4 regions of the Uliginosibacterium sp. H1 genome follow, and region 1 is predicted to be linked to each of the others. Evidence: predicted binding sites of a transcription regulator. Region 1 holds the regulator's gene; each other region holds the start of a gene.
The links. The regulator sigma-54, encoded in region 1, starts transcription at its own class of promoters, with help from an activator protein. The targets are predictions, from matches to a motif close to TGGCACGCTTNCTGCTNA.

Region 1 (7,616 bases):
GGGCTGGCGCCCGACAGGTTGGCGCTGACGTTGATGGTCGGCTGGTCGTAGGACGGCAGCGCGGCGATCGGCAGCTTGGTGACGGCGACTGCGCCGGCGATGACGATGGCAATCCACACCAGCGCGGTGGCAACCGGCCGGCGGATGCACTGTTCGGCAAGCATCATGTCGGGTTCTTCCCTTCGCCACTGCCTGCGTTGCCACCCTTCTTGCCGTCGCGGCGCTTCCGTGGTGCCGACTCGCCGTTGGCTGCGAGCGGCGCAGCTTCCTCGATGCGACCACCGGGCCGCAGGTTCTGGCCGCCTTCCAGCACGATCTTCACGCCGCCACCGATGCCGGTGACGACGGCCTGGCCGTCCACGATGCGCTGCAGCTCGACGTTCTGGGGCGTCACCGTCGCGTCGTCCTTCACCACATACACGAAGCGATGCGTCGGGCCGTTGACGATGGCCTGGGCGGGCAGGACCACCACGTCCTTCAGCTCGCCGACGGTGACCCGCGTGGTCACGTACTGGCCGGGCCACAGGTTGCGGCTGTTGTTGTCGATGCGGGCCTTGATGGCGATGGTGCCGGCCACGCGGTCCACGGTGCTGTCGATGAAGCTCACTTCGCCGGGCGCCTTGCGGCCGTCGCCGGTTTCCACCTCCACGCGGACGGGTTTTTCGCGTTGCGACGCCAGCAGCATCGGCAAGTCGCGCTCGGGCAGCGTGAAGCTCACGCCGATGGGATGCATGCGCGACACCTTGACCATCGGGGTGGTGGTGGTGACGAGGCTGCCGACCCGCACGTCGATGCGCCCGGCGCGACCGTCGAAGGGTGCGCGGATCACCGAGTAGGTGAGTGCCACCTTGGCCTGCTCCAGCGCCGCCTGGTTCTCCTGCATGCCGGCGCGGGCGGAATCCACCTTGTTGCGGGCGGTATCCAGCGCGGAGGAGGACACGAAGTTCTGGGCCGACAGGTCTTGGGCACGCTTGAGATCGCGCTCGGCGATGTCGAGCTGGGCGCGGGCGCCGACGACCGCGGCTTCCGCGCGCTTCACCGCGGCGGCATCCTCGCGGTCGTCCAGCGAGAACAGGACCTGGCCGCGACGGACTTCCTGCCCCTCGCTGAACTGGACCTGGGCGACCGTACCGGTCTTCTGCGCCCGCACATCCACCTCGTCCAGCGACAGCACGTTGCCCTGTGCACTCAGTACCAGTGGCAGGTTGCGCAGGGTGGTCTGCGTGGTGGTGACCATTTGCGGCTTGTTGCGATTGCCCCCGCTGGCGCCTTGCCCGGAGGCCGGGCTGGCGGCCGCGCTCTTCCCGGGAGCGTCCTTGGTGCCGGCGGAATCGTCTTGCTGGTTACTGCAGGCTGCCGTCAGTAAAGCTGTCAGCAGGAGGGGGGCGAAGCGCTTCTTGAGCATGGTGTTTTCGTTCTGCCAGCCTTGGCAAGGCTGCTTTGAATGGAAGGCTGTGGCACTACAACTTATTGATGTTGCGGCAATGCCGGGTGGCGAAGCAACGAATTGTGAGGCGTGGAAAGCGTAAAAACAGGAAAAGTTCCACAGCCTCCGGAAGGCGGCCTTGAATGCAAGAGCTATGCCATAATTTGCCGCGATCAACCCGAGGAAAAAACATGGACGACAACAAGGCGAAGGCGCTCCAGGCTGCGCTCTCCCAGATCGAGAAGCAGTTCGGCAAGGGCTCCATCATGCGCATGGGCGACGGCAAGCTGGAGGAGGAGATCCAGTCCGTGTCCACCGGCTCGCTGGGACTGGACATCGCCCTGGGCATCGGCGGCCTGCCGCGTGGCCGTGTCGTCGAGATCTACGGCCCGGAATCCTCCGGCAAGACGACCCTGACCCTGCAGGTCATTGCCGAGATGCAGAAGATCGGCGGCACCGCTGCCTTCATCGACGCCGAGCATGCGCTGGACGTGGGCTACGCCGCCAAGCTGGGCGTGAACGTCGCCGACCTCCTGATCTCGCAGCCGGACACCGGCGAGCAGGCGCTGGAAATCGCCGACATGCTGGTGCGCTCCGGTGGCGTGGACATCCTGGTCATCGACTCGGTGGCGGCACTGACGCCGAAGGCCGAAATCGAAGGCGAGATGGGTGACCAGTTGCCCGGTCTGCAGGCCCGCCTGATGTCGCAGGCGCTGCGCAAGCTCACCGGCAACATCAAGCGCACCAACACCCTGGTCATCTTCATCAACCAGATCCGCATGAAGATCGGCGTGATGTTCGGCAACCCGGAAACCACCACCGGCGGCAACGCGCTGAAGTTCTACGCCTCCGTACGCCTGGACATCCGTCGTACCGGCACGATCAAGAAGAACGAAGAAGTCATCGGCTCCGAAACCAAGGTGAAGGTCGTCAAGAACAAGGTGGCACCGCCGTTCAGGGAAGCCCACTTCGACATCCTGTATGGCGAAGGCATTTCGCGTGAAGGCGAAGTCGTCGATATGGGCGTCGAGCACAAGTTCGTCGACAAGAGCGGTGCCTGGTATGCCTACAACGGCGAGAAGATCGGCCAGGGCAAGGACAACGCGCGTGAGTTCCTGCGCGCCAATCCGCAGATCTCCCGCGAGATCGAGAACAAGATCCGCGAAGCGGTGGGCGTCGTTGCGCTGCCTGCCGCCGAGCAGGCCTGATCGACGGATCGTTGGCGGATGCCTCGCGATGAGCAGTTCTCCGGCGACGGCCCTGCGCAACCGGGCCTTGCGCCTGCTGGCCCGGCGCGAGCATTCGCGCGCCGAGCTGGCGGCCAAGCTGCGCGGCGAGGCGGAGCCTGAAATGCTGTCGGCATTGCTCGACCGTCTCGCCGAGACCGGACTGCAGTCCGATGCGCGCTACGCCGAGAGCTTCGTGCGCAGTCGCGCCGAGCGACATGGCGTGGGGCGCCTGCGCAATGAACTCGCACGGCGCGGCGTGGCCGAAGCGCTGATCGACGATGCACTCACCACCCTGGCCGATGAAGGCGGTGGCGACGAACTGGCCCGCCTGCGCGCGGTGTGGCAGAAGAAATTCGGCGACAAGCCGCAGGACGCCCGCGAGTGGGCCCGTCAGGCGCGCTTCCTCCAGTCGCGGGGCTTCACCAGCGAACTGATCCGCAAAGTACTGAAAGAGCCGTTCAACGATGAGTCTGCTTAGGGTTACCCAGCTCTCCAAGCGCTACAAGAAACGCACGGTGGTCCGTGACGTTTCCTTCGAGGTCGGCAGCGGCGAGGTCGTCGGCCTGCTCGGCCCCAATGGCGCGGGCAAGACGACCTGCTTCTACATGATCGTCGGGCTGGTGCGCGCGGACGGCGGTGCGATCCACCTGGACGGCACCGATCTGACCCACACGCCGATTCATCGCCGCGCGCAGATGGGCCTGTCCTACCTGCCGCAGGAGAACTCGGTTTTCCGCAAGCTGACGGTCGCCGAGAACATCATGGCCGTGCTGGAGCTGCAGAAGCTGGGCAAGGCTGAAGTGCGGGCCCGGCTGGACGAGCTGCTCAACGAGCTGAACATCGGCCATCTGCGCGACGCGACCGCCCAGTCGCTGTCCGGTGGCGAGCGTCGCCGCGTGGAGATCGCGCGTGCGCTGGCGACCAGCCCGCGGCTTATCCTGCTCGACGAACCCTTCGCCGGCGTGGACCCGATCGCGGTGATCGACATCCAGAAGATCATCGCCTACCTGAAGTCGCGCGGCATCGGGGTGCTGATCACCGACCACAACGTGCGTGAGACGCTGGGTATCTGCGATCACGCCTGCATCATCAACTCCGGCGAGGTGCTCGCTGGCGGCCGTCCTGACGAAATCGTGCAAAACGCACAGGTGCGTCAGGTGTATCTGGGCGAACATTTCCGCCTGTAGAAGTTTTCCGTCTCATTCATGAAGCCCTCGCTCCAGCTCAAGATATCCCAGCACCTCGCGCTGACCCCGCAGCTGCAGCAGTCCATCCGCTTGCTGCAGCTGTCGACGCTTGAGCTCAACACCGAAATCGAGCGCATCCTGCTGGAGAACCCCATGCTGGAGCGCGAGGACGGTGAGGAGGGCGGCGCCGAAGCGGTGGCCAGCGTCGAGCAGGCCGAAGCCACGCGCCACGAGGAGCGCGAGGAGCGCGACTTCGCGGAGATCCGCGAATCCAGCGGCAACGGCGAGGACGCGGACTTCGAGCCGGCGGTGTCGGTCGATCCGCCTGAGACCATCGATGCGGCCTACGAGGCGGCCTCCGACGACGATCTCGGCGAAGCCGCGGAGTGGCGTTCCGAAGCGGGCAGCCGCAATGGCGGTGACGACGACGAGTCCGACTTCCAGGAATTCCAGGCTGCCGCCACGTCGTTGCGTGACCACCTCGATGCCCAGGTGGCCTTGATGGCCCTGTCCGACCGGGACCGCGCGCTGGTGCGTTTCCTCATCGAGGCGCTGGATGACGATGGCTTTCTCGACACCCCGCTGGAAGAACTGCTCGAACTGATTCCGCCCGAGCTGGAAGTGGAAGTCGATGACCTGCAGATCGCGCTGCGCTATGTGCAGCACTTCGACCCCGTCGGCGTCGGCGCACGCAGCCTGCAGGAGTGCCTGACCCTGCAGCTGCGCAATTGCCCGGAATGCAGTGCCCGCAGCCTGGCGCTGCAGATCGTCGATGGCCAGCTCGAACTGCTGGCCGCGCGCGACTTCGTCAAGCTCAAGCGCCGCCTGGGCTGCAACGACGACGGCCTGCGCGCCGCGCAAGACATGATTTCCCGGCTGAACCCCCGCCCGGGCGCCCAGTTCACCCACGTGGAGCCGCGCTACATCGTGCCGGACGTCATCGTCCGCAAGACGCGCGGCCGCTGGGGGGCGAGCCTCAACCCGGAGGCGATGCCGAAACTGAGGATCCACCGCGTCTACGCCGACATCCTTCAGCAGAACCGTGGTTCCGCCAGCGCCCTGTCGGGCCAGCTACAGGAAGCCCGCTGGTTAATCAAGAACGTACAACAACGCTTTGACACGATCCTCAGAGTGTCGCAGGCTATCGTCGAACGACAACACCAGTTCTTCGACCACGGCGAAGTGGCCATGCGGCCGCTGACCCTGAGGGAGATTGCCGACGAACTGGAGCTGCACGAATCCACGGTGTCGCGCGTGACCACGCAGAAGTACATGGCCAGCCCGCGCGGCGTGTTCGAACTGAAGTATTTCTTCGGCTCTCACGTGTCCACCGACACGGGCGGTGCCTGCTCTGCCACGGCGATTCGTGCGCTGATCCGCCAGATGGTTGCAGGTGAAGACGGGAGAAAACCCCTGTCCGACGCCACGATTGCCGAGATGTTGGGCCAGCAGGGTATCGTGGTGGCGCGACGGACGATTGCGAAATACCGCGAGTCGCTCAATATCCCGCCGGTCAGTCAGCGCAAGTCGATCTGAGAGGAGTGCCCTATGAATCTCAACATCACCGGCCATCATCTTGAGGTGACCCCCGCCATCCGTGAGTTCGTCACCAGCAAGCTGGAACGCGTGATTCGCCATTTCGACCACGTGACCGCCACCCACGTGATCCTCTCCGTCGAGAAGCTCAAGCAGAAGGCCGAAGTGACCCTGCATGTCCGCGGCAAGGACATCCACGTCGAAGCGACCGAGGAAGACCTCTACGCCGCCATCGACGCCATGACGGACAAGCTCGACCGCCAGGTCGTCAAGCACAAGGAAAAGTCCTTCGACCACGGGCGCGACGCCATCAAGCACCAAGCCGCCCAGCCCTGACCGCCCGGCCGGCCGGGTTGTCGGGCATAATTCCCGCTTGCCTGCACCTCGGCCGGTTATCCTGCTCCAAGGTTCTGCTGTCCCATCCCGCTGCACCACGCCCGACAGGAAAGCTCGACAGTTTCGACAGTCCCAGACAGTCCATTTACGCCGAGTAGCGACCGTCTCGTCACCACTGGTGACAGCGCGGTCAGAGCCTCCCCCGGATGAACCTCATTTCCCACATCCTGCCACTGCAAAACGTGCTGCTCGACCTGGAGGCCGACAGCAAGAAGCGCGTTTTTGAACGGGCAGGACTGATCTTCGAGAACCAGAACAGCCTGTCGCGCAGCGCGATCATCGATTCGCTGACCCAGCGCGAGAAGCTCGGCTCCACCGGCCTGGGCCAGGGCATCGCCATTCCGCACGGCCGCATCAAGGGTTTGAAGGAAGCGCTGGGCGCTTTCTTCCGCCTGGCCAGCCCGATCCAGTTCGATGCGCCGGATGGCCGCGCGGTGAACCTCATCTTCGTGATGCTGGTGCCGGAGCAGGCCAACGAATCCCATCTGCGCCTGCTGTCCGAACTGGCCCAGATGTTCTCCGACCGCGCTTTCCGCGACGATCTTCTGGCGGCCGACAGCGCCGACACCATGCATAGCCTCTTTGTCGAATGGGATCCGCATGCGGCGAACGAGCGTCGCTCAACTCTTTGAGGCCAACCGTGCTGCGTTGCGCCTGCGCCACGTCGCCGGCCGGCTCGACACGCACCTCACCATCCATGACAACCGGGTATGGCCGGCTGACCTCGTCGGTCACCTGAACCTCATCCATCCGCAGCGCCTGCAGGTGATGGGCGAGGCGGAGTTCGTCTGGGCGCGCCGTCAGGCGCGCGACAAGCTGGAGCACCACCTGCTCGGCATCCTCGCCGCGGCGCCGCCGGGCATCATCGTGGCCGACGACTGCGAGGTGCCGGACATCATCCGGCGCAACTGCGAGGATGTCGGTGTGCCCTTGCTGGCCTCACCCATGGAGTCCGCACGCGTCATCGACGTGATGCGCAGCTACCTTGCGCGACGGCTCGCCGAGCGTGTCTCGCTGCACGGCGTCTTCATGGACGTGCTGGGCGTGGGCGTGCTGATCACCGGCGATTCCGGTGCCGGCAAATCCGAGCTTGCCCTGGAGCTGATCTCGCGCGGGCACGGTCTGGTGGCCGACGACGTGGTGGAGATCTCGCGGGTGGCGTCCGGCGTGCTGGAAGGTCGCTGCCCGGAGATGCTGAAGGATTTCCTGGAAGTCCGCGGCCTCGGCATCCTGAACATCCGCACCATCTTCGGCGAGACGGCCTGTCGCCGGAAGATGAAGCTCAAGCTGGTGGTTCACCTGCAACGTCGCTCCGCCGCCGACGAACCGCTGCGCCTGCCGCTGGACGACGAGATGCAGGACGTGCTCGGCGTTCCCGTACGCCGCACCGTGCTGCCGGTGGCGGCGGGCCGCAACCTCGCGGTGCTGCTGGAGGCGGCGGTGCGCAACACCATCCTGCAGTTGCGGGGCATCGACTCCACGCAGGAGTTCGTGGCCCGGCAGCGCAGTGTGCTGGACCAGGAAGACCCTTTCGAGCACTGAAAACACGGGACAGTGCTTCGCGGGTGTTCACGCCAGACAGCACGCGAAGGACAACAAAAAGGCCACGCATTGCGTGGCCTTTTTTCTTCCCTTGCGGAGGGGTGACCGGTCTCAGCGCTGGCCGATATCGAACATCATGCTGTCGACGTCGACCTCGTTGGGCGAATAACCCAGGCCCACGCGGCCGCGAGGTGGCAGGTCGCATTCACCACGGCGCAGCACGATCTCCACGCCGCTGTCGTCCACCAGGTAGGTGCCGTTGGTGCTGTTGTCGATCAGCACGTAGCGGCCCGAGCGCCA
Region 2 (7,616 bases), on a different contig from region 1:
TTGACCACCGCCAGCGGGCGGCCACCCATCGCGGCGATGTCGCTGATGTTCACCATCACGCCGCTGTAGCCGGCGAACCAGGGCATCTTCGCGACGAAGTCCTCGGTCATGCCCTCGATGGCGAACAGCAGATAGCCGCCCGCGCCATCGGGAATCGCGGCGCAGTCATCGCCCAGTGCCACCGCCTGCGCGGTGTCCTGCAGGCCGCCGGGGAGCGACGCCGCCAGCGCGGCGGCGATGTCGCCGATGTCGCGCTTGTGCTGGAAGCCGCGGCTGTCGCGCAACTGGCTGACGAGTTCGCTGAGCGTGTTCATGGTTGTGCAGATCAACCGTTCAGGCCGCCACGCGCGTGGACGACTGCGTAACGAAGCCGCTCTTCGGGTCGAAGCAGGGCGGGTAGTGCGCGAGGTCCGCCTGCATCAGCGTGTGCGGCCGCCCGAGCAGCGTTTCCTCGGCCAGCGTATCCCAGTGCAGGCGGCGGAACAGCGGTGCGTTCTGGCTCTGCACGTGAGCGAGGAAAGTGCGGCAGCCCAGCGCATGCGCGCTGGTGACTGCCAGGCGGATCAGCGTGGCACCCAGCCGGCCATGCTTGCGGAAGGCCGCATGCACGGCGAGGCGCGAGCCGTACCAGAGGTCTGGTTGCGCCGCCGTCGATTCGTCGTGGATGCGCACGGTGCCGACCACCTGGTCCGGCATGCCGGCGACGCAGGTGAGTGCCACCAGCAGCTGTGCACGATCATCGATGGCATCGCGGTCGTCGCCGACGAAGATGCCTTGCTCCATGCAGAACACCGCGCGGCGCAGCTTGTGTGCCTCGCGCGCCTCCCAGTCCTGGGTCACCCACTTGATGCGGAATTCGGTCGGCATGAAGGCGGACGGCATGAAGGCGGCGGGCGGATGTTCGTCGTCTGGCAGCAGGGCGTCGGCGACGTACAACTTCTCGATGGCTTCGCAGAGCATGGCTATCTCCTCACGCGGCTTCGTAGGTGGATTGCGACGAGCAGGCGCCGCACTTGCCGCAACCGGCCTTGATGTCGGCCGCGCGCAGGCCGCCGCCGGTGACCATCGCGCCCAGCGGTTCCAGCACGCTGCGCATGAACTCTGGCGTGGGGGCAGGGTGGTCCTGCAGCGGCGTGCCGCTGATGGGTACGAAGGGCACCACGAAGGGATAGACGCCGATGGCGACCAGCTTCTCGCACATGGCGAGGATGGCTTCGCGCGTGTCGCCCAGGCCGGCGAGGATGTAGGTGTTCACCTGGCCGCGGCCGAACACCGCCACTGCCGCCTCGAAGGCCTTCATGTAGCGCGCCAGCGACACGGTGGCCTTGCCGGGCATGATGCGGGCGCGCACTTCGGGCGTCACCGCCTCCAGGTGCATGCCCAGGGTGTCGATGCCGCTGGCTTTCATGCGCGCGAACCACTGGTCGTCGTTGGGCGGTTCGCACTGGCCCTGGATCGGCAGGTCCACCGCTGCGCGGATGGCGAAGGCGCTGTCGCACAAAATCTTCGCGCCACGGTCCGACGTTGGCGGCGTGCCGGTGGTGAGCACCATGTGCCTCACGCCGTCCAGCAGCACGGCAGCGCGCGCCACCTCGGCGAGCTGCTCCGGCGTCTTGTGCGGGATGGTGCGCTTGCCAGCCAGCGACTGGCCGATGGCACAGAACTGGCAGGCGCTGTCGCGGTGGTCGTAGCGGATGCAGTGCTGCAGCACCGTGGTGGCCAGCACGTCGCGGCTGTGCAGCGTGGCGATGTGCGAGTACGGAATGCCGTCGAAGGTCTGCAGCGCGTAGAAGCGCGGCTGCTTCGGAAAGGCCACGCTGGCGATCGGAATCGCGTTGCGGGTGATGGTGCTGCGCCCCGACGCGTCCGGCGCGCCGGCCACGAAGGGTGAGTGGCGCGCGCTGCCGGTGTGCACCGGCACCATGATGGTGTGCCCGTCGACCGTCACAGCCTTGTGGTCGGACGGCCCCGCGCCACCACGCCGGCTGGCGGCGCCGGCGTCCGGTTCAAGCAGCCGCAGCCCGTACGACTGCAGCTCCGTCATGAGTTGCTGCGCTGGCAGGGGATTGGTCAGCAGACCGTTCGGGGAGCTGGCTTCCGTGATGTCCAGGGTGGGCGTCGGTGTCATGGCGGGACTCCTGCGTAGTGGCTTCCATCGCGTTCGTTGCGTGCATGGATGCGATGGGCGTGGCGGGGCGGTCGTTGATCAGCAGGCTGAGGAGTTCGGGGCGCGCGTAGTGGCCCACCGAATCCATCATGCGTTTGCGCTTGGTGATGAGGCTCATGTCCAGGTCGGCGATGACCATGCCTTCGCCCTCGCGCAGCGGCGGGGCCAGATGGTTGCCTTCCGGCGACACGATGGCGGTGTTGCAGCCGCCGCGCAGCGCGCGTTGCAGGCCGGTGTCCGGCGTGATGGCGGTGATCTGCTCATCCGTCAGCCAGCCGGTGGCGTTCACCACGAAGCAGCCGGACTCCAGTGCGTGGTGGCGTATCGTCACCTCGATCTGGTCGGCGAACACCTGGCCCACCATCGAGCCGGGAAACTGGCTGCAGTGGATCTCCTCGTGCTGGGTCATCAGCGCGTAGCGGGCCAGCGGGTTGTAGTGCTCCCAGCAGGCCAGCGCGCCCAGCTTGCCGACAGCGGTGCCCACCGCCTTCAACCCGCTGGCGTCACCCTGGCCCCACACCATGCGCTCGTGGTAGGTCGGGGTGATCTTGCGGCGCTTCAGCACCAGCGCGCCGTCGGCGTCGAACACCAGCTGCGTGTTGTACAGGCTGCCGTGGTCGCGCTCGTTCACCCCCAGCACCACCACGACGCCGCGCGCGCGGGCACGCTCGGCCACCGCCTGTGTCACCGGGCCGGGCACGGTGACCGCCAGCTCGTACAGACGCATGTGGTCCGCGCCCATCGCCACCGCCGGCTTCACGAAGGAGAAGTAGGGGTAGTAGGGCACGAAGGTCTCGGGGAAGACCACCAGTTGCGCACCCTGCGCGGCGGCGCGGTCGATCGCGTCGCACACCTTGTCCAGCGTGCCGGTGGCGCTGTCCAGCACCGGGGCGATCTGCACCGCCGCGGCGCGGACCACCCGCGCCGCCGGCTTGATGAAGGGCGTCGTGGGGGCCGACATCTCAGAGCGTCCAGGTGTCGAGGATGAAGGCGTTGTCCTTGCGGTGGAGCAGGATGATGTCCAGCACGTCCAGCGGGTTGATCGGGCGGATGCCTTCGATCAGCGCGCCTTCGCCGTGGCCGTACAACGCCTGCAGCGCGAAGCGGCACGCATACACCTTGCCGCCTTCCTCCATGAACTTGGTGATCTGCTTGTTGAAGTTCTGGTGGCCGGGAAAGGCTTCGTCACCCAGCGTCGGGAAGCCGCGCTGCACGCCCAGCGTGACGCCGGGGCCGTACAGCAGCACGGAGGTCTCGAAGCCCTTGCGTTGCAGGCGGGTGGCCTGCAGCAGGTTTACGAAACCGATGGAGCCTTCGAAGGCCACGGTGTGGAAGGTGACCAGCGCTTTCTCGCCGGGATCGGCCTTCACATCCTCGAAGACCTTCTCTTCGTAATCGACCAGGAAGTCGCCTTTGACGTTGGCGGGTTTGGTGACCTTGGGCATCTCTGTTCTCCGTCTGCGTGTGAGGTGGGCACTGCGGTATCGCGCCGCCAGGCTTTCTGCAGCCCAGCCGGCACGCTTTCCCTTTAGCAGCAGGCATGCCATCAAGTCGGAGATGTGATGCGATCAAGTTGCAATCAAAACGTCTGAGCGGGGTCGCGCGCGATAAAAATTTTTTCGTGCCGACTGATCCACGTCAGAAGCCGCGCCGGCATTACGTGTTTGTCCACCAAATCAATGCACTGCGATGGTGTGGAAGACGGTGCATGCACACCGGATGAGTGCATCGGCGTAGCCAGAAAACGCACCGGAACGGCGCGCGGATCGACTTGATATGCGATCAAATCCGTGATTTGATGCGATCAATCGATCCGACCGACAGGCTTGATCCACCATGCCCCGCAACCTCCAGCACTGGCTCAAACAGCTCGCCGACAGCAACAAGCCGGCTTATCTCCTGATCGCCGACCTGATCGCCGAGGACGTGCGCACCGGCCGCCTTGTGGCCCGTGATCGCCTGCCCACGCTGCGCGAGCTGTCCGCCGAGCTCGGCCTCAACTACACGACGGTGGCGCGCGCCTATGCCGAGGCGCGTAAACGCGGCCTGATCGACGCGCGTGCCGGCATGGGCAGCTTCGTGCGCGGCAGCGCGCCTTCACTGCCGCTGCGTGGCGGCAGTGGTGCAGAGATGACCATGAACCTGCCGCCGGAACCGCAGGACACCGCGCTGCTGGCGCGCCTGCACGAGAGTGCGGCGGTGGCGCTCAACAGTGGCGACTACTACGAGTTGCTGCGCTACCAGGATTTCGGCGGCACGCCGGACGAGCGCGAGGTCGCTGCCGAGTGGTTGCGCCGCTACCTGCCGGACGCCAGCGCTGACCGCCTGCTCATCTGCCCCGGCATCCACAGCGTGCTCACCGCCCTGGTGTCGCAACTCGCGCGGCCGGGCGAGCTGATCTGCGTGGAGTCGCTGACCTATCCCGGCATCAAGGCCATCGCCGCGCAGCTGGGCGTGAAGCTGCACGCGCTGCCGCTGGACGACGACGGCCCCAGCGCCGGCGCCTTCGAGGACGCCTGCAAGCACCTGCAGCCCAAGGCCCTCTACTGCAACCCCACGCTGCTCAACCCCACCACGCTCACCATCTCCCGCGCGCGGCGCGAAGCCCTGGCCGACGTCGCCCTGCGCTACAGCGTGCCGATCATCGAAGACGACGCCTACGTCATGCTGCCGCGCCAGATCGGCAAGCCGCTGGCGCAACTCGCGCCGGAACTCACCTACTACATCAGCGGCTTCTCCAAATGCTTCGGCGCCGGCCTGCGCGCCGCGTACGTGAGCGCCCCCAACGCGCGCCTCGCGCAACGCCTGGCCGGTGCGCTGCGCGCCACCACCGTCATGGCATCCCCCATCACCAATGCCATCGTCACCCAAGCCGTGCGCGACGGCAGCGCCGACGCCATGCTCGACGCCGTGCGCGACGAATCCATCGCCCGCCAGTCCCTCGCCGCCCGCCACCTCGCCGGCCGCGGCTACGAAGCCCAGCCCGAAGGCTTCCACCTGTGGCTACCCGTGGGGGATTCCTGGAGCGTCGTCGAATTCGCGTCCTGGCTACGCACGCAAGGCATCGGCGTCGTCGCGGCCGCGGCGTTCTCGACGGATGGCGATCCGCCAGCCGCCGTGCGCGTCTGCCTCGGCGGACCGGGGACGCGGCTGGAGTGTGATGCGGCGTTGAGGTTGATTGCGGATACGCTGGATCATCCGCGGCATCCGCATGCGACGGTCATGTGACGGATTCATCGTTTGGCCCGAAGGGGCATATTGCCCTGGGAGCAACTGCGGCTGATGCTCTTTTGCAGAAGGAATAGGTGGAAGTGCTGCGACGTAACTGTTCCTCAATCCAAGGAGCTATTAATGGCGACAACTGAAGGTCAAGCGCTTAGGCCTGTGTTCGAGAATGCTGCTGAAGATTCTGGGAGTGCCGAGGGGCCTGGAACTGAGTCCCAGGAGAAGGCTGTAGCCCCTGACCTCTCCGATTTCTCAGAGCTTGTTAGGTTGGGGCGGAGTGGGTCAGAGGAGGAGATTAAGGATGGAGTGCGAAATCACCTAGATCGGTTGGCAGACAGGCATGGTTTGTCGCACTACCACGTTTTGTATCTATTTGATCCAGAGGCTTCAATCTCTTCATATCACTCAAACGAACTTTATGAAGCTGCCGCTTCTGCGGATAGGAAGAAAGACATTCTTCTGGTCGTCCAAAGCTCTGGTGGAAAAATTGAGCCTGCTTATCTAATAAGCAAAACCTGCAAGCGACTTTCGTTGAAAAAATTCGTAGTTGCGGTGCCTAGGCGAGCGAAGTCGGCAGCGACGCTTCTTGCGCTAGGCGCTGATGAAATACATATGGGACTAATGAGCGAGCTCGGCCCCATTGATCCCCAAATCGGAGGTTATCCAGCGCTAGGTCTCACTAATGCGTTGAATAAGGTGGCAGAGCTTTCCGCAAAATTCCCGCGTTCATCTGATATGTGGTCCAAGTATCTTGGAAACAAATTGGATTTGAATGACCTGGGATATTTTGATCGTGTTACCGAGTCCGCTGCTCAGTATGCTGAGCGACTTATACGGGGGAAGACTCTCCCTTCTACGCAAAGTCCAGGTGCCTTGGCTAATCATTTTGTCAATCACTATAAGGATCATGGTTTTGTTATTGATTCTGACGAATGCATTACCCTTCTCGGGCCTGAAATCGTAAAAACGGATACATCGGAGTATTTGTTCTCGAATGAAGTTTACAGGTTTCTCAATCTTGTTGAGATTGTGTTGTCTGCCTTTCACAAGAAACTCTTCGCTATTATTGGAGAGTCGTCAGGAATGAGTATTCGATCAAAAGACCAGGACTGATAATTGTGCTTCCCAGTAGCAAGCGTAGGGCGCAATAACCGAAGGGCATTGCGCCGCATGTAAGCTCTACCTATGCCCGACTACCGACGCGCCTGGCACGCTGGCGGAACCTGGTTCTTCACCGTCAACCTGCTGGAGCGGCACGACAACCATCTGCTTGTCCAGCACGTGAATCTGCTGCGCGAAGTCGTCTCGGCGGTGCGGGCGCGTCACCCTTTCCGCATCCACGGCTGGGTGGTGCTGCCGGAGCATCTGCACTGCGTCATCGAGCTACCACCGGGCGATACGGATTTCGCCAAACGGTGGCGGCTCATCAAGTCGGATTTCTCCAAGGCGCTACCGATCACGGAGTGTCGTTCCGCCGTTCGCCAAAAGCGTGGCGAGCGTGGCATCTGGCGACGGCGTTACTGGGAGCATCTGATCCGCGACGAGCGGGACTACGCGGCGCACATGGATTACGTGCACATCAATCCGGTGAAGCACGGCTTGGTGCAGAGGGTGGCGGACTGGCCGCACTCGACTTTCCATCGGCTGGTCGAGGAGGGCGTTTATGCGGCTGACTGGGCTGGTGGGGCGGAAGGCTTGCTCGGGTATGCTGACTGACGTTCATCCGGCGCAATGCCCTTCGGTTATTGCGCCCTACGAGATGTCCTGAATCCTTATGGAAATAGACAGCGCCTGTCCGTTTTGTGAAATCGTCGCCGGCCGTGCGCCGGCCAGCGTCGTGTATGCGGACGACGTGATCATCGCCTTCACGACCATCCGGCAGACACGGGCGGGTGAGTGTCTGGTCATTCCGAAGGCGCATATAGATCACTTCACCGACATCCCCGATGCGCTGGCAGCGCACATCATGGTAGTGGCACAGAAGCTGGGTCGTCGGATGAGGGAGGCGTTCGATCCATTGCGCGTCGGGATGGTGGTGCATGGCTTCGGGGTGGCACATGCTCATCTCATCGTCGTTCCCCAGCACGATCCAAGCGACATCGTTTCCGGACAGCACGCGTTCCTTGACGATGGTGTCATCCGCTTTGACGGTAACCTCATTCCGCCGACGCAGAGAGATGAGCTGGATGCCATTGCCGCCAGGCTGGCGATTGCTTGACCGGTG
Region 3 (7,616 bases), on a different contig from region 1:
GCATCTGAAGCCTCATCGCCTTACACGAAGGCGTCGTCGCCACCCTTGCCACCCAGGGCGATCTGGCCTTCCTCGGAGAGGCGGCGGGCGATCTTGAGGATCTCCTTCTGCGACGCTTCCACTTCGGAGAGGCGCACCGGGCCGCGTGCCTCCAGATCCTCGCGCAGCATTTCCGCCGCGCGGGTACTCATGTTCTTGAAGATCTTCTCGCGCATGTCCGGCGCGGCGCCCTTCAGCGCGATGATGAGCTGGTCGCTCTGCACCTCGCGCAGGATGACCTGGATGCCGCGGTCGTCCACCTCCATGAGGTTCTCGAACACGAACATCTCGTCGAGGATGCGCTGCGCCAGGTCCGGGTCGTACTCGCGCACGTTGTCCAGGATGGCGGTCTCGGCCGCACTGCCGACGAAGTTGAGGATGTCGGCCGCATGTCGCGTGCCGCCCATCGAAGCCTTCTTCAGCGACTGCGCGGAGCCGGACAGCACGCGCGTCAGCGCTTCGTTGAGTTCCTTCAGCGCGGTGGGCTGCACGCCGTCCAGGGTGGCGATGCGCAGCAGCACGTCGTTGCGCTGGCGGTCCGGGAAGTGGCGGATGATCTCGCCGGCGTGGTCGTACTCCAGATGGACCAGGATGGTGGCGATGATCTGCGGGTGTTCGTTCTTGATGAGGTCGGCGGCGGTGGCCGCGTCCATCCACTTCAGCGACTCGATGCCGGCGGTGTCCGATCCCTGCAGCACGCGCGAGATCAGGTTGGCCGCGCGCTCGTCGCCCAGCGCCTTGGTCAGCATGACGCGGATGGTCTCCTCGTCCGGCTCGATGCTGGTGCCCTTGGCGGCGTAGAGCTGCAGCTCGTCCAGCAGCTTCTCGGAATGCTCGCGGGATTGCGGTGGCATCTTGGCCATCGCGGCGCCGAGCTTCTGCACCTCGCGGGGGGACAGCAGCTTGAGCACGCCCGCCGCCTCGTCCGGGCCGAGCGTGAGCAGCAGCAGGGCTGCGTTGTCCAGTCCGTCGCTAGCGTCGTTCTTCGGCACCGGCGCCTCCGTTCAGCCATGTCTTGATCAGTTGCGCCACGATGCGCGGGTCCTTCGCCGCGATGTCGCGGGCGCGGGCCACCTTCTTCTCGAAGCTCATCTTGGCGAGTTCCGCCTCCAGCACTTCCGGCGGGATGTCCTCTTCGCCGGCTTCCTTGCCTTCGCCCTCGGCGGCCGCGGCAGCCTCGGCAGCGGCGGCTGCCGCTGCGGCTTCGCGTTCCGCCTCGGCTTCCTCTTCCTCCTTCGTCGGCACCGGCATCACGGTGCGCAGCAGCGGGCGCAACACGCCGAAGGCCACGAAGGCGATCACGCCGAGCAGCACCAGCCAGCGTGCGGCTTCCTTGGCCAGTGCCAGGATTTCCGGGTCCTTCCACCAGGCGACGGTGATGATCTCCGGCCCCGGTGCATCGGTGAACGGCGCGTTGGCGACGTTCAGCGTATCGCCACGCTGTTCGCTGAATCCCACGGCCTCGCGCACCAGCGCGGTGATCTTCTGCAGCTCGGCCTCGGGCAGCGGCGTCATCTGCACGTCGCCGCGCGGATTGCGTTCCGATTTGTGGTTGACCACGACAGCGACGGAAAGTCGCTTGATGCTGCCGAGCGAACGGCGGATGTGCTGGATGGTCTTGTCCAGCTCGTAGTTGGTGGTGGCGCTCTTGTTCGTCGTGAGCGGCACCGGCGCGCTGGCGCCACCCGGCGGCACTTGCGGTGTGGTGATGGGGGCGGTGGCCGGCACCGGCGGCTGGTTGGACAGCGCGCCCGGCACGCCGGCGGCCGGCGGCTGGTTGGTCTGGTTGTCCACCGTCTGCTGCGAGCGGATCGCCGTGTTGGGCGGCGGGTTGGGCTTGTAGAGCTCCGAGGTCTGCTCGGTGGCGTCGAAGTCCACGTCGGCAGCCACCTGCACGCGGAAATTCGGCTCGCCCAGCAGCGGCATCAGGATGTTCTGCACGCGCTTGATATAGGCCGCTTCCACTTCCTCGACGTATTGCAGCTGGGTGGGGTCCAGGGCGGCCAGGCGGGCGTCGCGTTTCTGGGTCAGCAGGTTGCCGCGCTGGTCGATGACGCTGACCGCTTCCGCCGCCAGCTTCGGGACGCTGGACGAAACCAGGTGCACGATGCCGGCGACCTGCGCCGGTTCCAGGTTGCGGCCGGGGTGCAGGTTGACGACGACCGACGCGGTGGGCTTTTCTTCGTCGCGCAGGAAAGCCGTCTGCTTCGGGATGGCGAGGTGGACCCGCGCGCCACCCACCGCGGCCAGCGACTGGATGGTGCGTGCCAGCTCGCCTTCCAGGCCGCGCTGGTAATTGATCTGCTCATGGAACTGGGAGATGCCGAGCTTCTGTCCCTCCATCAGCTCGAAGCCGACCAGCCCGCCCTTGGGCAGGCCTTGCGAGGCCAGCAGCAGGCGCAGCTCGTTGGCGCGATCCGACGGGACCAGGATGGTGGCGCCGTTGGCCTCGACCCGGTAGGGAATGTTCTGCGCCTGCAGTGACGTGACGATGGCGCCGCCGTCCTTCTCGGCCAGATTGGAGAACAGCACCGAGTACTGCGGCTGGCGGCTCCATAGCCAGACGCCCACCAGCAGGGCGACGGCGAGTGCGAGCGCAACCGCGCCGGCCATCTTCTGGCGCGGCGTCAGTTTGTTGAAATTGTCCGCAATCGTCTGGAAAGGCGAGGGCGGTGGTGCAGCCAGTACGTCTTCGGCCATGTCGGCACTCCATCTAGACGCATCCCATACGGTGGGTGCGCCATTTCGGATGGGCGCATTCTGCGCGGCACCCGGCAAGCCGGACCGGTCAATAAGCGGCATTTTTTGCCGGTTTATCGCAAGGCCCTGTACCAGACTGGATGGATACAGTGCGAGCCAACGTGGGCTGCCCACGCTCTGCTCGCTGGCCGATGCTGATGAACGAACCGCTTGTGAAGGACGACACCGCCACACCGATGGATGCCGCCAGCCTGGCGCAGGCTTTCCAGGCTTTCGCACGGGCGTCCGACGAGCTGACCAACGCCTACAGCGGGCTGCAGGACCAGGTGGCGAGCCTGACCGACCGCCTGCGCCTGCTGCTGGCGACGCTGCCGGCGGGTGTGCTCATCGTCGACCGCGACGGCACCGTGGAGCAGATCAACAAGGCGGCGCGCGCGATGCTCGGCGAAGAGGTGGCCGGCCGCACCTGGGCGGAGGTGGCGCAGGTCTGCCTGGCGCCCACCGACATGCCGGGCGAATGGAGCTGGCAGCCGCTGCAGGGCGAGTGCGCCGTGGAGCGCGTCTCGATTTCGCAGAGCGAGGTGGAGCAGAGCGGTGGCCGCCTGATCCTGCTGCACGACTCCACCGAGGCATACCGCATGCGCCAGCAGGTGGCGCGTACCGAACGGCTGGCCTCGATGGGCGAGATGGTGGCCGGACTGGCTCACCAGCTGCGCACGCCGCTGGCGGCGGCGCTGCTCTACACCGGGCATCTGGCCAGCATGGACCTGCCGCCGGCAAACCGCGCCGACGTGGCGCAGCGCTCGCTGGAGCGCCTGCGTCACCTGGAGAGACTCATCACCGACATGCTGATGTTCGCGCGCGGCGAAGCGCTGGGGCGTGAGGCATTCGGCATCTGCGAGCTGGTCGGCGAACTGGCGCACACCATCGAACCCGTGGCCAGCCGCCAGAGCGCGCAGTTCACCACCGATTGCCTGGCGGGCAGCGAAACCCTGTTCGGCAACCGCAAGGAACTGGCGGGCGCCTTGCTCAACCTCCTGGAGAACGCGCTGAACGCGGTTGGCAGCAAGGCCCCTGACGGCGCCGTGATGCTGACCGCCAGCGTCAGCGAGGGGCAGGCGCGTTTTATCGTCAGGGACAACGGCCGCGGCATCCCGCCGGCCCTGCAGGCACGCCTGTTCGAACCCTTCTTCACGACGCGCGCCGAAGGCACCGGGCTGGGCCTGGCGATTGCCCGCGGCGTGGCCCGCGCGCATGGCGGCGACATCGCACTGCAGTCCGAGCCGGGCGTCGGCACCGAATTCACCTTCAGCATTCCCCTCGCACCCGCGACGAACGGAGCGAACGCATGATCGAAACCCTGAACATCCTGGTCGTGGACGATGACGCTGGCCTGCGTGATGCCATCGAGCTGATCCTGTCCTCCGCCGGCCATCGCGTCACGCTGGCCGCCAGCGGACCGGAAGCGCTGGAAAAGCTGGGCGGACGTGCCTTCAACCTGGTGGTGACCGACCTGCGCATGGACCCCATGGACGGTCTGGAGCTGCTCGGCCAGATCCGCGCCCGCCAGCCGCAGTTGCCGGTGCTGCTGATGACGGCGTTCGGCGACGTCGACAAGGCGGTCGCCGCCATGCGCGGTGGTGCCTGCGATTTCCTGATGAAGCCCTTCGAGCCCCCGGTGTTGCTGGAGGCGGTGCGTCGCTATGCCAGCGTTGCGCCGGGCCAGGAAGACATGGTGGCGGAGGACCCGCGCACCAGACAGACCCTGCAGATGGCCGCCCGCGTCGCGGAAACCGACGCCACCGTGCTGCTGACCGGCGAGTCCGGCACCGGCAAGGAAGTCTTCGCGCAGTACATCCACCAGCATTCGCGCCGCAAGAGCGGCCCCTTCGTGGCCATCAACTGCGCGGCGATCCCCGAGAACCTGCTGGAAGCCACGCTGTTCGGATACGAGAAAGGCAGCTTCACCGGCGCCCAGACGGCGCAGGCCGGCAAGTTCGAGCAGGCCCAGGGCGGCACCATCCTGCTCGACGAAATTTCCGAGATGCCGCTGGGCCTGCAGGCCAAGATGCTGCGTGTGCTGCAGGAGCGCGAGGTCGAGCGGGTGGGCGGCAAGAAGCCGGTGAGCCTGGATATCCGCGTGCTGGCCACCAGCAACCGCGACATGCAGCGCGAGGTTCATGCCGGACGTTTCCGCGAGGACTTGTTCTACCGGCTGAACGTCTTCCCGCTGGCGATTCCCAGCCTGCGCGAACGTCCGGGCGACGTGCTGCCGCTGGCCCGGCATTTCATCGCCCGGCACGGCGAGCGGATCGGCAAAACGGCAAAAATTGCCGGCGATGCGGCGGCAGTTCTTGCCGGTTGGCACTGGCCCGGCAATGTGCGGGAACTTGAGAACACCGTCCAGCGTGCCTTGATCCTGGCCGCCGGCGACACGATCAGCGACGACGACGTGCGGCTGTGCCTGCCGCCTCCAGGTATGGCAACCGCGCCGGCGCCCTTGCCGGACGCGGCTTTCGCAGTACCCGCCATACCCGTGCAACCCGTTTCAAATCAACGCCCTGCCAACATGAAGGACCTGGAGCGCGACCACATCCTGGAAGTGCTGAAGTCGGTCGGCGGCTCCCGCAAGCGTGCAGTGGAGCAGCTCGGCATCTCGGAACGGACCTTGCGTTACAAGTTGCAGCAGTACCGTGAAGAAGGCTATACAGATATCTGAGCCACGTCGGCGTCGTCGTTGCACCTTCGTGGCACATAATCTGCTTAGAAGTAGTTGATACGTCACCGAGACGTCACCCAGACGTCACCGAGTCAATCAGGCTGGAATAAATGGACACCAAGGGCATCGATCAGGTTATCGGACAACTCCGCGCTACCGCAGACGCTGCGGCCAGCAAGAGTGCGTCTGCCGCCGATGCCACCGGTGGCGCCAGCTTTGCCTCCGCCCTGCAGAACGCGCTGCAGGAAGTCAGCCAGGCCCAGGCCAGCGCGCAGGAAATGTCGCGCGAGTTTTCCGCCGGCAACCCCGACGTCAACCTGCAGGACGTGATGGTCAACCTGCAGAAAGCCAACCTCTCGTTCCAGCAGATGGTCCAGGTGCGCAACCGATTGGTCACCGCGTACCAGGACATCATGAACATGCAGGTGTGACCTGTAGGCGCCGAAAGGCGTAACACGGCCCCCCGCAAATTCCTGCAAAATCCCGGTACGCGGACTTCGATACGACGATCACTGATCGTCGTTTTCGTTTTTGCGCGACGGGTGATGTGCGGCGGCCCGTCGGATCAAGCCTCCCGCCGCACTGCATCCTGAAAGGAATAACCGTGAGTCACCCCGTCCAACGTGCTGATTTCGATCGCTACATGGTTCCCGTCTTCTCTCCGCTCGAAATGATCTTCGTGCGAGGCGAAGGCTCGCGCCTGTGGGATCAGGCCGGGCGTGACTACATCGACTTCGGCGCCGGCATCGCCGTCACCGCGCTGGGCCACGGCCACCCGGCTCTGCTGGCAGCCCTCCACGAGCAGGCCGCCAAGCTGTGGCACGTGTCGAACTACTACACCAACGAGCCGGTGCTGAAGCTGGCGCGCATGATCTGCGAATCCACGTTTGCGGAGCGGGTGTTCTTCAGCAATTCCGGTGCCGAGGCCAACGAAGGTGCGATCAAGCTGGCGCGCAAGCGGGCGATCGACCGCCACGGTCCCGAGAAGATCGAGATCGTGGCCTTCAATGGTTCCTTCCATGGCCGTACCTTCATGACCATGGCAGTCGGCGGGCAGCCCAAGTATTCGTCGGGCATGGGGCCGCTGCCGGAGGGGATCATCCACGTTGACTACAACGACATCGAGGCCGTGCGCCGCGTCATCGGACCGAGGACCTGTGCCGTGGTCATCGAGCCGGTGGTGGGCGAAAGCGGTGTCGTGCCGGCTACGCCCGAGTTCCTGCGCACCTTGCGCGAACTCTGCACGCAGCACGACGCGATGCTGGTGTTCGACGAGATCCAGTCCGGCAACGGCCGTACCGGCAATCTGTTCGCCTACATGGGGTACGGCGTGACGCCGGACATCCTGACCACCGCCAAGGGCATTGCCGGTGGCTTCCCGATGGGCGTCATGATGACCACCGAGGCGATCGCCTCTGCCTTCCATGTCGGCTCTCACGGCAGTACCTTTGGCGGCAATCCGCTGGCCGCTGCGGTCGCCTGCGCGGCGTTCGACCTGATCCGCTCCGATGCGGTGCTGGCCGGCGTGCGCAGCAAGGCCGAGCGTGCGGCGTCGCGCCTGCGTGACATGGCCACCAGTACCGGCTGTTTCGGCGAAGTGCGCCATGCCGGCCTGTGGTTCGGCTTGCAACTGGTGCCGGAAATGGCCGGCCGCGCCAAGGATTTCGTGACCGTCGGCGCCGAGGAAGGGCTGCTGGTGTTGCAGGGCGGGCCGGACGTCGTGCGACTGGCGACCTCGCTCGTCATCAGCGATGCCGAGCTGGACGAAGGCCTGAACCGGCTTGAGCGCGTCTGCAAGCGCCTGAAAGCCTGAGCGCGTTGCGAAAGTTTGCCGGGTCGGCTCAAGCTGGCCGTCCCGGCGCTCGTTAAGCAATGGTGGTTTCCCTTCCCATTTTCCGTCCCCGCCATCCATGAATCTGCCGGAGAACCCCGCTCAGGACGACTTTCCCAGACTGGTCGCGCAGGCCCAGCAGTTGGCGAAGCGGGCGGGCATGGGCAGCGTGCTGGTCGAGACGCCTGCGTCGGCGAACGAACTCGCCGGCCGGCTCATGCACATGCTGGACCAGCAATTGCGCGAGAAGGAGCGGCTGACGCTCGCGCTGGACAGCGTGCACGACGGCTTGTGGGACTGGGACAGCGAACGCGGGCAGAACTACCT
Region 4 (7,616 bases), on a different contig from region 1:
GTTACTGCCAGTCCGGCTCCGGCAGGTGGACGAAGGCCTCGCGCAAGGCCTCGCCCCAGTGGTTGCGGATCATGCGGAAGTAAGGGTCCTCGGCCACGATCTTCTGGTGGATCGACACCTTGCATTCGTTGGTGCGCACCACCACCAGGTCCAGCGGCAGGCCGACCGAGAGGTTGGAACGGATCGTCGAATCCATCGAGATCAGCGCGCACTTGGCCGCCACGGGCAGCGGCGTTTCACGACGCAACACCCGGTCGATGATGGGCTTGCCGTACTTCGTCTCGCCGATCTGGAAGTACGGCGTCTCCTCGGTGGACTCGATGAAGTTGCCCGCGGAATAGACCTGGAACAGGCGTGGCGGCTCGCCGAATATCTGCCCGCCCAGCACGACGTTGGCGGAGAAGTCGACACCGAAGTGCTGCAGGGCCTCCGCGTCGCGGCGGTACACCTCGCGCATCGCATCGCCCACCACTCGCGCGGCCTCGAACATGTTGGGCACGTTCCACAGGCTGAGATTCGCATCGTGCGAGGCCATCTGCTCCTTGAGCAGCGACACCACCGTCTGGGTGATGGCGAGGTTGCCGGAAGTCATCAACAGCATGACCCGCTCGCCCGGCCGCTCGAACACGTTCATCTTGCGGAAGGTGTTGATGTTGTCGACACCCGCGTTGGTGCGGGAGTCCGACAGGAACACCAGCCCCGCATCCAGGTTCATGCCCACGCAGTAGGTCATCCTTGGCCTCTCTCGTCGAAGCGCCCATCGCGCAACGGGCGTCTACAAAAACACGGGGCACCTGCTGCGGCGCCCCGTCATCCTGCATGGAAGCTTAGTCCGTAACGCTGCGGTCTAGTTGCGTACCCGCGTCACGCTGATGCGCTCTTCGACAGCCTCCACGCCGCCGCCCTGGTGCGAGCCGCGCAGCGAGCAGGCTTCCAGCCGGTCACGCCCGACAGCGAGGCGGACGAGATTGCCGTCGGCCAGGCGCGCGTTGCTGACGTCGAAACTGATCCATCCGTAGTCGACGCCCAGCCACACGTCCGCCCAGGCATGGCCGGTGGCGTGGTCCAGTTCCGACAGCAGGTAGCCACTGACGAAACGCGCCGGGATGCTGGCGGTACGACAGGCCGCCAGGAAGACATGGGTCTGGTCGCAGGCCGCGCCGTTGCCGCGCGAGAAGGCCGGACGGGCCCCCTCGCAGGGCACTGCGGCCAACGGCACACGCTCGGTCACGGCGGACAGGAATTCACGCACGGCGCCGAGGCGGTTGCTGCTCCCGCCCCCCAGGTGTTGCATGGCGAACTCGCGCAGGGCTTCGTCCGGCGCGGTCAGCGGCGTCTCTGCCAGGAAGGCCAATGGCGCCAGGCCGCCATGCGCCGCGAGCTGCGGGCCGGCGTCCACCGTCTCCAGCGTGGACAGGGAGATGACGTCGATCTCGTCATGCGGCGCGGTCAGCGTCATCAGGTGGGCGGTGTTGCCCCACACATCGTGGCTCTTGCTACAGCGCGCCGGCGCGATGATCTGGCTGCGCTTGAGACGCTGCCCGGCGTCCTCACGCGGCGTCACGCGAAGCTTGTGGATGCTGTAGCTGGCGGGGCTGTCGAAGCGGCAGCGGGTTTCGTGACGGATCTGGTAGAGCATCGTTACTCTCCTTCTGGCAGTCGTCGTTCGGTACTCGTTTCAACTCGTGATCGGAACGAGGAAGTCGCTGGCGATCCGGTTGCCCAGATCGTTGACGCGGGTGATGAAGGTCGTCAGGAAACTGTGCAGGCCGCCCTTGAAGACGTCCTCGACGCGGCCGAAGCGCAATTGGGAGGCCAGCTCGCCGACGCGTCTTTCGGTCTCGCGCGAGCGCTGGTTGGCCACGCGTTGCAGCCAGCCGTAGGCTTCGTCCATGCAGTAGGCCAGCGAGCGCGGCATGTCCTGCCGCAGCACCAGCAGCTCGGCCACACGGGTGGGGGTGATCTGGTCGCGATAGACGCGGCGGTAGATCTCGAAGGCCGACACGCAGTGCAGCAGCGCGCTCCACTGGTAGTACTCGCCGGCCTCGTCGCGGCGCGGCGCCTCGCTGATGAAGCGGTACTTCACATCAAGCAGGCGCGCGGTGTTGTCGGCACGCTCCACGAAGGTACCGAGGCGCAGGAAGCTGGTGGAGTCGTCGCGCATCATGGTACCGAAGGTGCAACCGCGCGACTGGTGCGAGCGCATCTTCACCCATTCGAAGAACTGCTCGGCGCCATCCACGTCCATCTGGTCCAGCGAGTAGCTGCGCAGCTTCAGCCAGGTGGCGTTGGTGATCTCCCACAGCTCGCTGGTCAGGGTGCCGCGCACGGCATGCGCATTCTCGCGCGCGCTGCGTAGGCAGCTGAAGATGCTGCCGGGATTGTCGCGGTCCAGCGTCATGAAGCGCAGCACGTCGTTGGGCGTGACTTCTTCGTGGCGCTGGTGATAGGCGTCCAGCAGGCCGATGGAGTCGAGCGTGGCGATCCACATGCGCTCGACTTCGCGCTCGCTCTGCGGCATCAGCGACATGCGGTTGTTCACGTCGAGCAGACGCGCGAGGTTCTCGGCGCGTTCGACGTAGCGGGACATCCAGTACAGGTGGTCGGCGGTGCGGCTCAGCATGTCAGGCCTCCAGAACCCAGGTGTCCTTGGTACCCCCGCCCTGCGAGGAATTCACCACCAGCGAACCATCCTTCAGCGCCACGCGGGTGAGCCCGCCGGGCACGAAGCGCACCTCGTTGCCGGACAGCACGAAGGGCCGCAGGTCGATGTGGCGCGGCGCGATGCCCGCATCGACGAAGGTCGGGCAGGTAGACAGCGCCAGCGTCGGCTGGGCGATGTACTTTTCCGGCGAGGCGATGATGCGTTCGCGGAAGGCCTCGATCTCCGCCTTGGTGGAGGCCGGGCCGACCAGCATGCCGTAGCCGCCGGCACCGTGTACTTCCTTGACCACCAGTTCCGGCAGGTGTTCCAGCACGTAGGCCAGGTCGTCCGGTTTGCGCAGCATGTAGGTGGGCACGTTGTTGAGCAGCGGCTCCTCGCCCAGGTAGAAGCGCACCATGTCCGGCACGTAGGGATAGATGGACTTGTCGTCCGCCACGCCGGTGCCGATGGCGTTGGCCAGCGTCACGCCGCCTTCGCGGTAGGCGTTGAGCAGGCCGGGCACGCCGAGCATGGAGTCCGGACGGAAGGCGAGCGGGTCGAGGAAGTCGTCGTCGATGCGGCGGTAGATGACATCCACGCGCTGCGGGCCCTGGGTGGTACGCATGAAGACCTGGCCGTCGCGCACGAAGAGGTCCTGCCCTTCCACCAGCTCCACGCCCATCTGCTGCGCGAGGAAGGCGTGCTCGAAGTAGGCGCTGTTGTAGCTGCCCGGGGTCAGCACCACGACGTTCGGGTCCGGCACGCCCTTGGGCGCGACGCTGCGCAGCGTGTCGAGCAGCAGGTCCGGGTAGTGCTCCACCGGTGCGACGCGGTGGCGATTGAAGAGCTCCGGGAACAACCGCATCATCATGCGGCGGTCCTCGATCATGTAGCTGACGCCGGAAGGCACCCGCAGGTTGTCTTCCAGCACGTAGAACTCGCCGGCGCCGGCGCGCACGATGTCCACCCCGGCGATGGCCGCGTAAATGCCATTGGGTACATCGACCCCCTGCATCTCCGGCCGGTACTGCGCATTGGACAGCACCTGCTCGGGCGGGATCTTGCCGGCCTTGATGATTTCCTGGTCGTGGTAGATATCGGCGATGAAGGCGTTGAGCGCCTTGATGCGCTGACGCAGGCCGGCGGCGAGCTTCTGCCACTCGTCCGCGGGAATGATGCGGGGGATCACGTCGAAGGGGATCAGGCGCTCGGCCCCCTCCTCCTCGCCATAGACGGCAAAGGTGATGCCGAAGCGGTGGAACAGCGCATCCGCTTCCTGGCGCTTGCGGGCCATACGCTCGGCAGATACGCCGTCGAGCCATTTCTGGTAGCCGGCGTAGTACGGACGGACGCTGCCATCCGGCAGGTGCATCTCGTCGTAGAACTTCGAATAGGAGGCGGACGCCTCCTTGCGGTTTGCCGTGGGGCTCAAGGACTCCTCCTCATGCTGCGCTGCACATCTGGCTTTGTAACAGCGAGAACTGTGCCAAGCAATCCACCTGCCGTTTCCGGTGCAGGACTTGCGGAACCACCGTGTTACCGCACCATCGCAGGGAGCCACCGATGGCAAGACCGACCAGAACGGTGCATGGCCGCTGGTACTGGCGGGCGTCGGTGCTGTCGTTCAGCCGTCTACCGGCCGGGCCGGTGTCTCCAGCAACAACTGGTAGAAGCCGAGGTCCAGCCACCTGCCGAACTTGAAACCCGCCTGCCGGATGGTGCCCGCATGCGTGAAACCCAGCGACTCATGCAAGGCGATGCTGCCGCGGTTCTCCATGTCGATGCCGCCGACCATCACGTGATACTGCTGCATGACAGCCGCCTTGATCAGTTCCTGCAACAAGGCCCGGCCAATGCCCTTTCCGCGATGCGCGTGGTGCACATACACGGAGTGCTCGACCGAATACTTGTAGGCCGGCCAGGCGCGGAAACTCCCGTAGCTGGCGAAACCCAGCAAGGCTCCTGATTCATCGACAGCGCCAATGACCGGAAAGTGCCCGGCTTCCTTGGCCTTGAACCAGCCGACCATGCTTTCGGGCGGCCGTGGCTGGTAGTCGTAGAGCGCGGTGGAGGTGACGATGGCTTCGTTGAAGATGGCCAGGATGGCCGCACCGTGGGTGTCCAGCGAACAGGGGACGAACTGCATGAAGGGGGCGTGGCGGTCCGGAAGTCAGTCAGGAGAACAGCTGATGCGTCATGCGGGCTAGGGCACCCAGTGATCGATGGCCTGCCATTGCTCGCGATCCTTCTCGACACGGACGGTGCCGACGTCGAAGACCGTCATGCCGTAGGCCGCCAGGTGGACATAGTTCTGCGTGTCGCGCAATGCGGAGACCAGCGGCAGGCCGGTGGTCTGCACGAAGCGCAGGAACTGCTCGGCCGAACGGGTGCGCGGATCCAGGCGCATGCCGACCAGCCCGATCGGCAGCCCGTGCGAGGCCTTGAACTCGGCAAGCTCGTTCAGGAAGTCGCGGGTCGCCAGGATGTCGAACATCGATGGCTGCAGCGGCACCACCAGACGATCGGCGCGCTTCAGCAGATCCTTCAACGCCCCGCCATGCAGGGCGGCCGGCGTATCCAGGACGGCGTGGGTCGTGCCCTTCGGCGGCTTGGCCGGCTGGCCGGCCTCGATGTCCCAGCTGGAGATGGTGGGCAGGGCCTTGGGACGGCGCGCCAGCCAATACCGGGTGGATTGCTGGCGGTCGGTGTCGCCCAGCATGACGCGGACATCCTCCCCGCGATGCGCCAGCATGCCGGCGAGGTTGGTTGCCAGGGTGCTCTTGCCCACGCCCCCCTTGGGGTTCGCCACCAGAATCACTTGCATGCCCACGTTCTCCCGAAGATGACAGCGACAAGTACACCTGATCCACCACCCTGCGCAGGGTCGGAACACCGCGATGCAGTGTCCCGGAGTTAGCGGCCGCAGCCTGGCGAAATGAAGCGTGGCCGGGCGCTACGGCATTCCGGCTTGCTCCAGCGCACGCACCGCACGCCGGATCGTCAGGCTTCAGGCACGTCGCCAGGTCGTGCCCTGCGGACTGTCTTCCAGCACGATGCCGCGCGCCTTGATCTCGTCGCGGATGCGGTCGGCCTCGGCGAAATTGCGGTTCTTCTTGGCGTCGTTGCGCGCGGCGATCAGCGCGTCGATCTCGGCCGCATCGTCCCCCTGCGCGGCGCCGCCCTGCACGAAGCGGGTGGCATCCTGCTGCAACAGGCCGACGGTGCCGCCCAGCGCGCGCAGCAGGCCGGCGAGTTCCGGCGATCGCGTGCGGTTCACCTCGCCGCGCAGCTCGTGCAGCACGGCGAAGGCCTGGGCGGTGTGGAAATCGTCGTCCATCGCGTCGCGGAAGGCCCTGGCCTGCGGCAGGCTCCAGTCGATGACGCCATCCGGACCGGCGGCGGCCGGCGGCACTTCGCGCAGCGTGTTGTAGAAGGCCAGCAGCGAGGCGCGGGCGTCCTGCAGCGTGTCCCAGGTGTAGTTGATCTCGCTGCGGTAGTGGCCGCGCAGCAGGAAGTAGCGCAGCACCTCGCCGCCCTGCACCGGGTCCAGCTTGTTGAGGATCTCGCGGGTGGTAAACACGTTGCCCAGCGACTTGGACATCTTCTCGTTGTCCATGTTGAGGAAGGCCGCGTGCATCCAGTAATTCACGAAGGGTTTGCCGCTGGCGCCTTCGCTCTGGGCGATCTCGTTCTCGTGGTGGGGGAACTGCAGGTCCCAGCCACCGCCGTGGATGTCCAGGGTGTCGCCCAGCTCGGCGCGGCTCATCGCCGAGCACTCGATATGCCAGCCGGGACGGCCGTTGCCGTAGTGCGAGCACCAGTGCGGCTCCTGCGGCTTGGCGGCCTTCCACAGCACGAAGTCCAGCGGATCGCGCTTGTGGCCGTCGACCGCCACGCGTTCACCGGCGCGCAGGTCGTCGATGGACTTGCCGGAAAGCTTGCCGTAGCCGGGAAATTCGCGCACCGCGTAATACACGTCGCCATTGTCGGCCGGGTAGGCGCGCTTCTTCTCCACCAGCTCGCCGATGATGCCCAGCATGTTGTCGATGTGCGCCGTGGCGCGCGGCTCGGCGCTCGGGCGCAGCATGCCGAGGCGGTCGCAGTCCTCGTGCATGGCGGCGACCATACGCTCGGTCAGCGCCTCGATGGACTCGCCATTCCTGTTGGCGCGCTCGATGATCTTGTCATCGACGTCGGTGATGTTGCGCACGTACTTCACGTCGTAGCCGGTGGCGCGCAGCCAGCGGAAGACCATGTCGAAGACGGTCAGGGTGCGGGCGTTGCCGACGTGGAAGTAGTCGTAGACGGTCAGGCCGCAGACATACATGCGGACCTTGCCGGGTTCCAGAGGAGTGAAGTCCTGCTTTTCGCGCTTGAGCGTGTTGTAGATGCGCAGCATTTTTATCGGTGTTGTGTCTTCCCGACCGCCGTGTTGCGCGAGGCGCACACCGGCGCCCGGAGTGTCGGCAGGGTGGCAAGCGCCGATGGGCGCGCCCCCGCGACTACAGTAGAATCGCGCCATTTGCCGGGACAGCCTCCCGGCAACCTGCGACCGACTCTACCACAATGCGCTCAATGACCAGCCGCCGCTACAAGCCTGTTGCAGCCTGCCTCCCGGCCCTTTTCGTGGTCATTTCCGTAGCCCTGTCTGCATCGCCTGTCGCGGCCGCGCCGGAAGACGTCCAGAACCTGATCAAGCAAGGCCAGTTCACCCAGGCACTGGACCGCGCCGACCGCGACCTGGTGGCGAACCCCAAGGATCGCAAGACCCGCTTCCTGAAAGGCGTCGCGCTGACCGAGCTGAACCGGCTGGACGAAGCCGCCCAGGTCTTCCTCAAGCTGACCGAGGAAGCGCCCGAGCTGCCCGAGCCCTACAACAACCTGGCGGTGATCTACGCCCAGCAGAAGCAGTACGACAAGGCCAAGGCCGCGCTGGAAATGGCGATCCGCACCCATCCGTCGTATTCCATCG

Region 2: the regulator sigma-54 is predicted to act here: its motif matches at 3,696-3,713, upstream of VVD47_RS18465 (MSMEG_0572/Sll0783 family nitrogen starvation response protein).
Region 3: the regulator sigma-54 is predicted to act here: its motif matches at 5,488-5,505, upstream of fliE (flagellar hook-basal body complex protein FliE).
Region 4: the regulator sigma-54 is predicted to act here: its motif matches at 4,116-4,133, upstream of VVD47_RS18115 (circularly permuted type 2 ATP-grasp protein).

What each region holds. Positions count from the first base shown of each region.
Region 1 is NZ_JAYXHR010000002.1:1,329,188-1,336,803, forward strand. It holds gene VVD47_RS15635 (efflux RND transporter permease subunit) at 1-167, opposite strand, end outside; gene VVD47_RS15640 (efflux RND transporter periplasmic adaptor subunit) at 164-1,405, opposite strand; gene recA (recombinase RecA) at 1,618-2,634, shown strand; gene recX (recombination regulator RecX) at 2,663-3,133, shown strand; gene lptB (LPS export ABC transporter ATP-binding protein) at 3,120-3,842, shown strand; gene VVD47_RS15660 (RNA polymerase factor sigma-54) at 3,861-5,378, shown strand; gene hpf (ribosome hibernation-promoting factor, HPF/YfiA family) at 5,391-5,714, shown strand; gene ptsN (PTS IIA-like nitrogen regulatory protein PtsN) at 5,921-6,406, shown strand; gene hprK (HPr(Ser) kinase/phosphatase) at 6,375-7,316, shown strand; gene VVD47_RS15680 (FHA domain-containing protein) at 7,428-7,616, opposite strand, start outside.
Region 2 is NZ_JAYXHR010000003.1:408,192-415,807, forward strand. It holds gene VVD47_RS18445 (sll0787 family AIR synthase-like protein) at 1-314, opposite strand, end outside; gene VVD47_RS18450 (MSMEG_0567/Sll0786 family nitrogen starvation N-acetyltransferase) at 334-960, opposite strand; gene VVD47_RS18455 (MSMEG_0568 family radical SAM protein) at 971-2,044, opposite strand; gene VVD47_RS18460 (Nit6803 family nitrilase) at 2,007-3,128, opposite strand; gene VVD47_RS18465 (MSMEG_0572/Sll0783 family nitrogen starvation response protein) at 3,130-3,612, opposite strand; gene VVD47_RS18470 (aminotransferase-like domain-containing protein) at 4,004-5,395, shown strand; gene VVD47_RS18475 (SDH family Clp fold serine proteinase) at 5,519-6,505, shown strand; gene VVD47_RS18480 (REP-associated tyrosine transposase) at 6,578-7,108, shown strand; gene VVD47_RS18485 (HIT family protein) at 7,167-7,610, shown strand.
Region 3 is NZ_JAYXHR010000001.1:247,267-254,882, forward strand. It holds gene fliG (flagellar motor switch protein FliG) at 21-1,031, opposite strand; gene fliF (flagellar basal-body MS-ring/collar protein FliF) at 1,012-2,739, opposite strand; gene VVD47_RS01145 (sensor histidine kinase) at 2,937-4,091, shown strand; gene VVD47_RS01150 (sigma-54-dependent transcriptional regulator) at 4,088-5,458, shown strand; gene fliE (flagellar hook-basal body complex protein FliE) at 5,569-5,889, shown strand; gene VVD47_RS01160 (acetylornithine/succinyldiaminopimelate transaminase) at 6,063-7,271, shown strand; gene VVD47_RS01165 (PAS domain-containing hybrid sensor histidine kinase/response regulator) at 7,369-7,616, shown strand, end outside.
Region 4 is NZ_JAYXHR010000003.1:306,224-313,839, reverse strand. It holds gene VVD47_RS18130 (proteasome-type protease) at 2-733, opposite strand; gene VVD47_RS18125 (transglutaminase family protein) at 848-1,639, opposite strand; gene VVD47_RS18120 (alpha-E domain-containing protein) at 1,679-2,623, opposite strand; gene VVD47_RS18115 (circularly permuted type 2 ATP-grasp protein) at 2,625-4,016, opposite strand; gene VVD47_RS18110 (GNAT family N-acetyltransferase) at 4,269-4,790, opposite strand; gene VVD47_RS18105 (ParA family protein) at 4,848-5,468, opposite strand; gene cysS (cysteine--tRNA ligase) at 5,652-7,043, opposite strand; gene VVD47_RS18095 (YybH family protein) at 7,271-7,616, shown strand, end outside.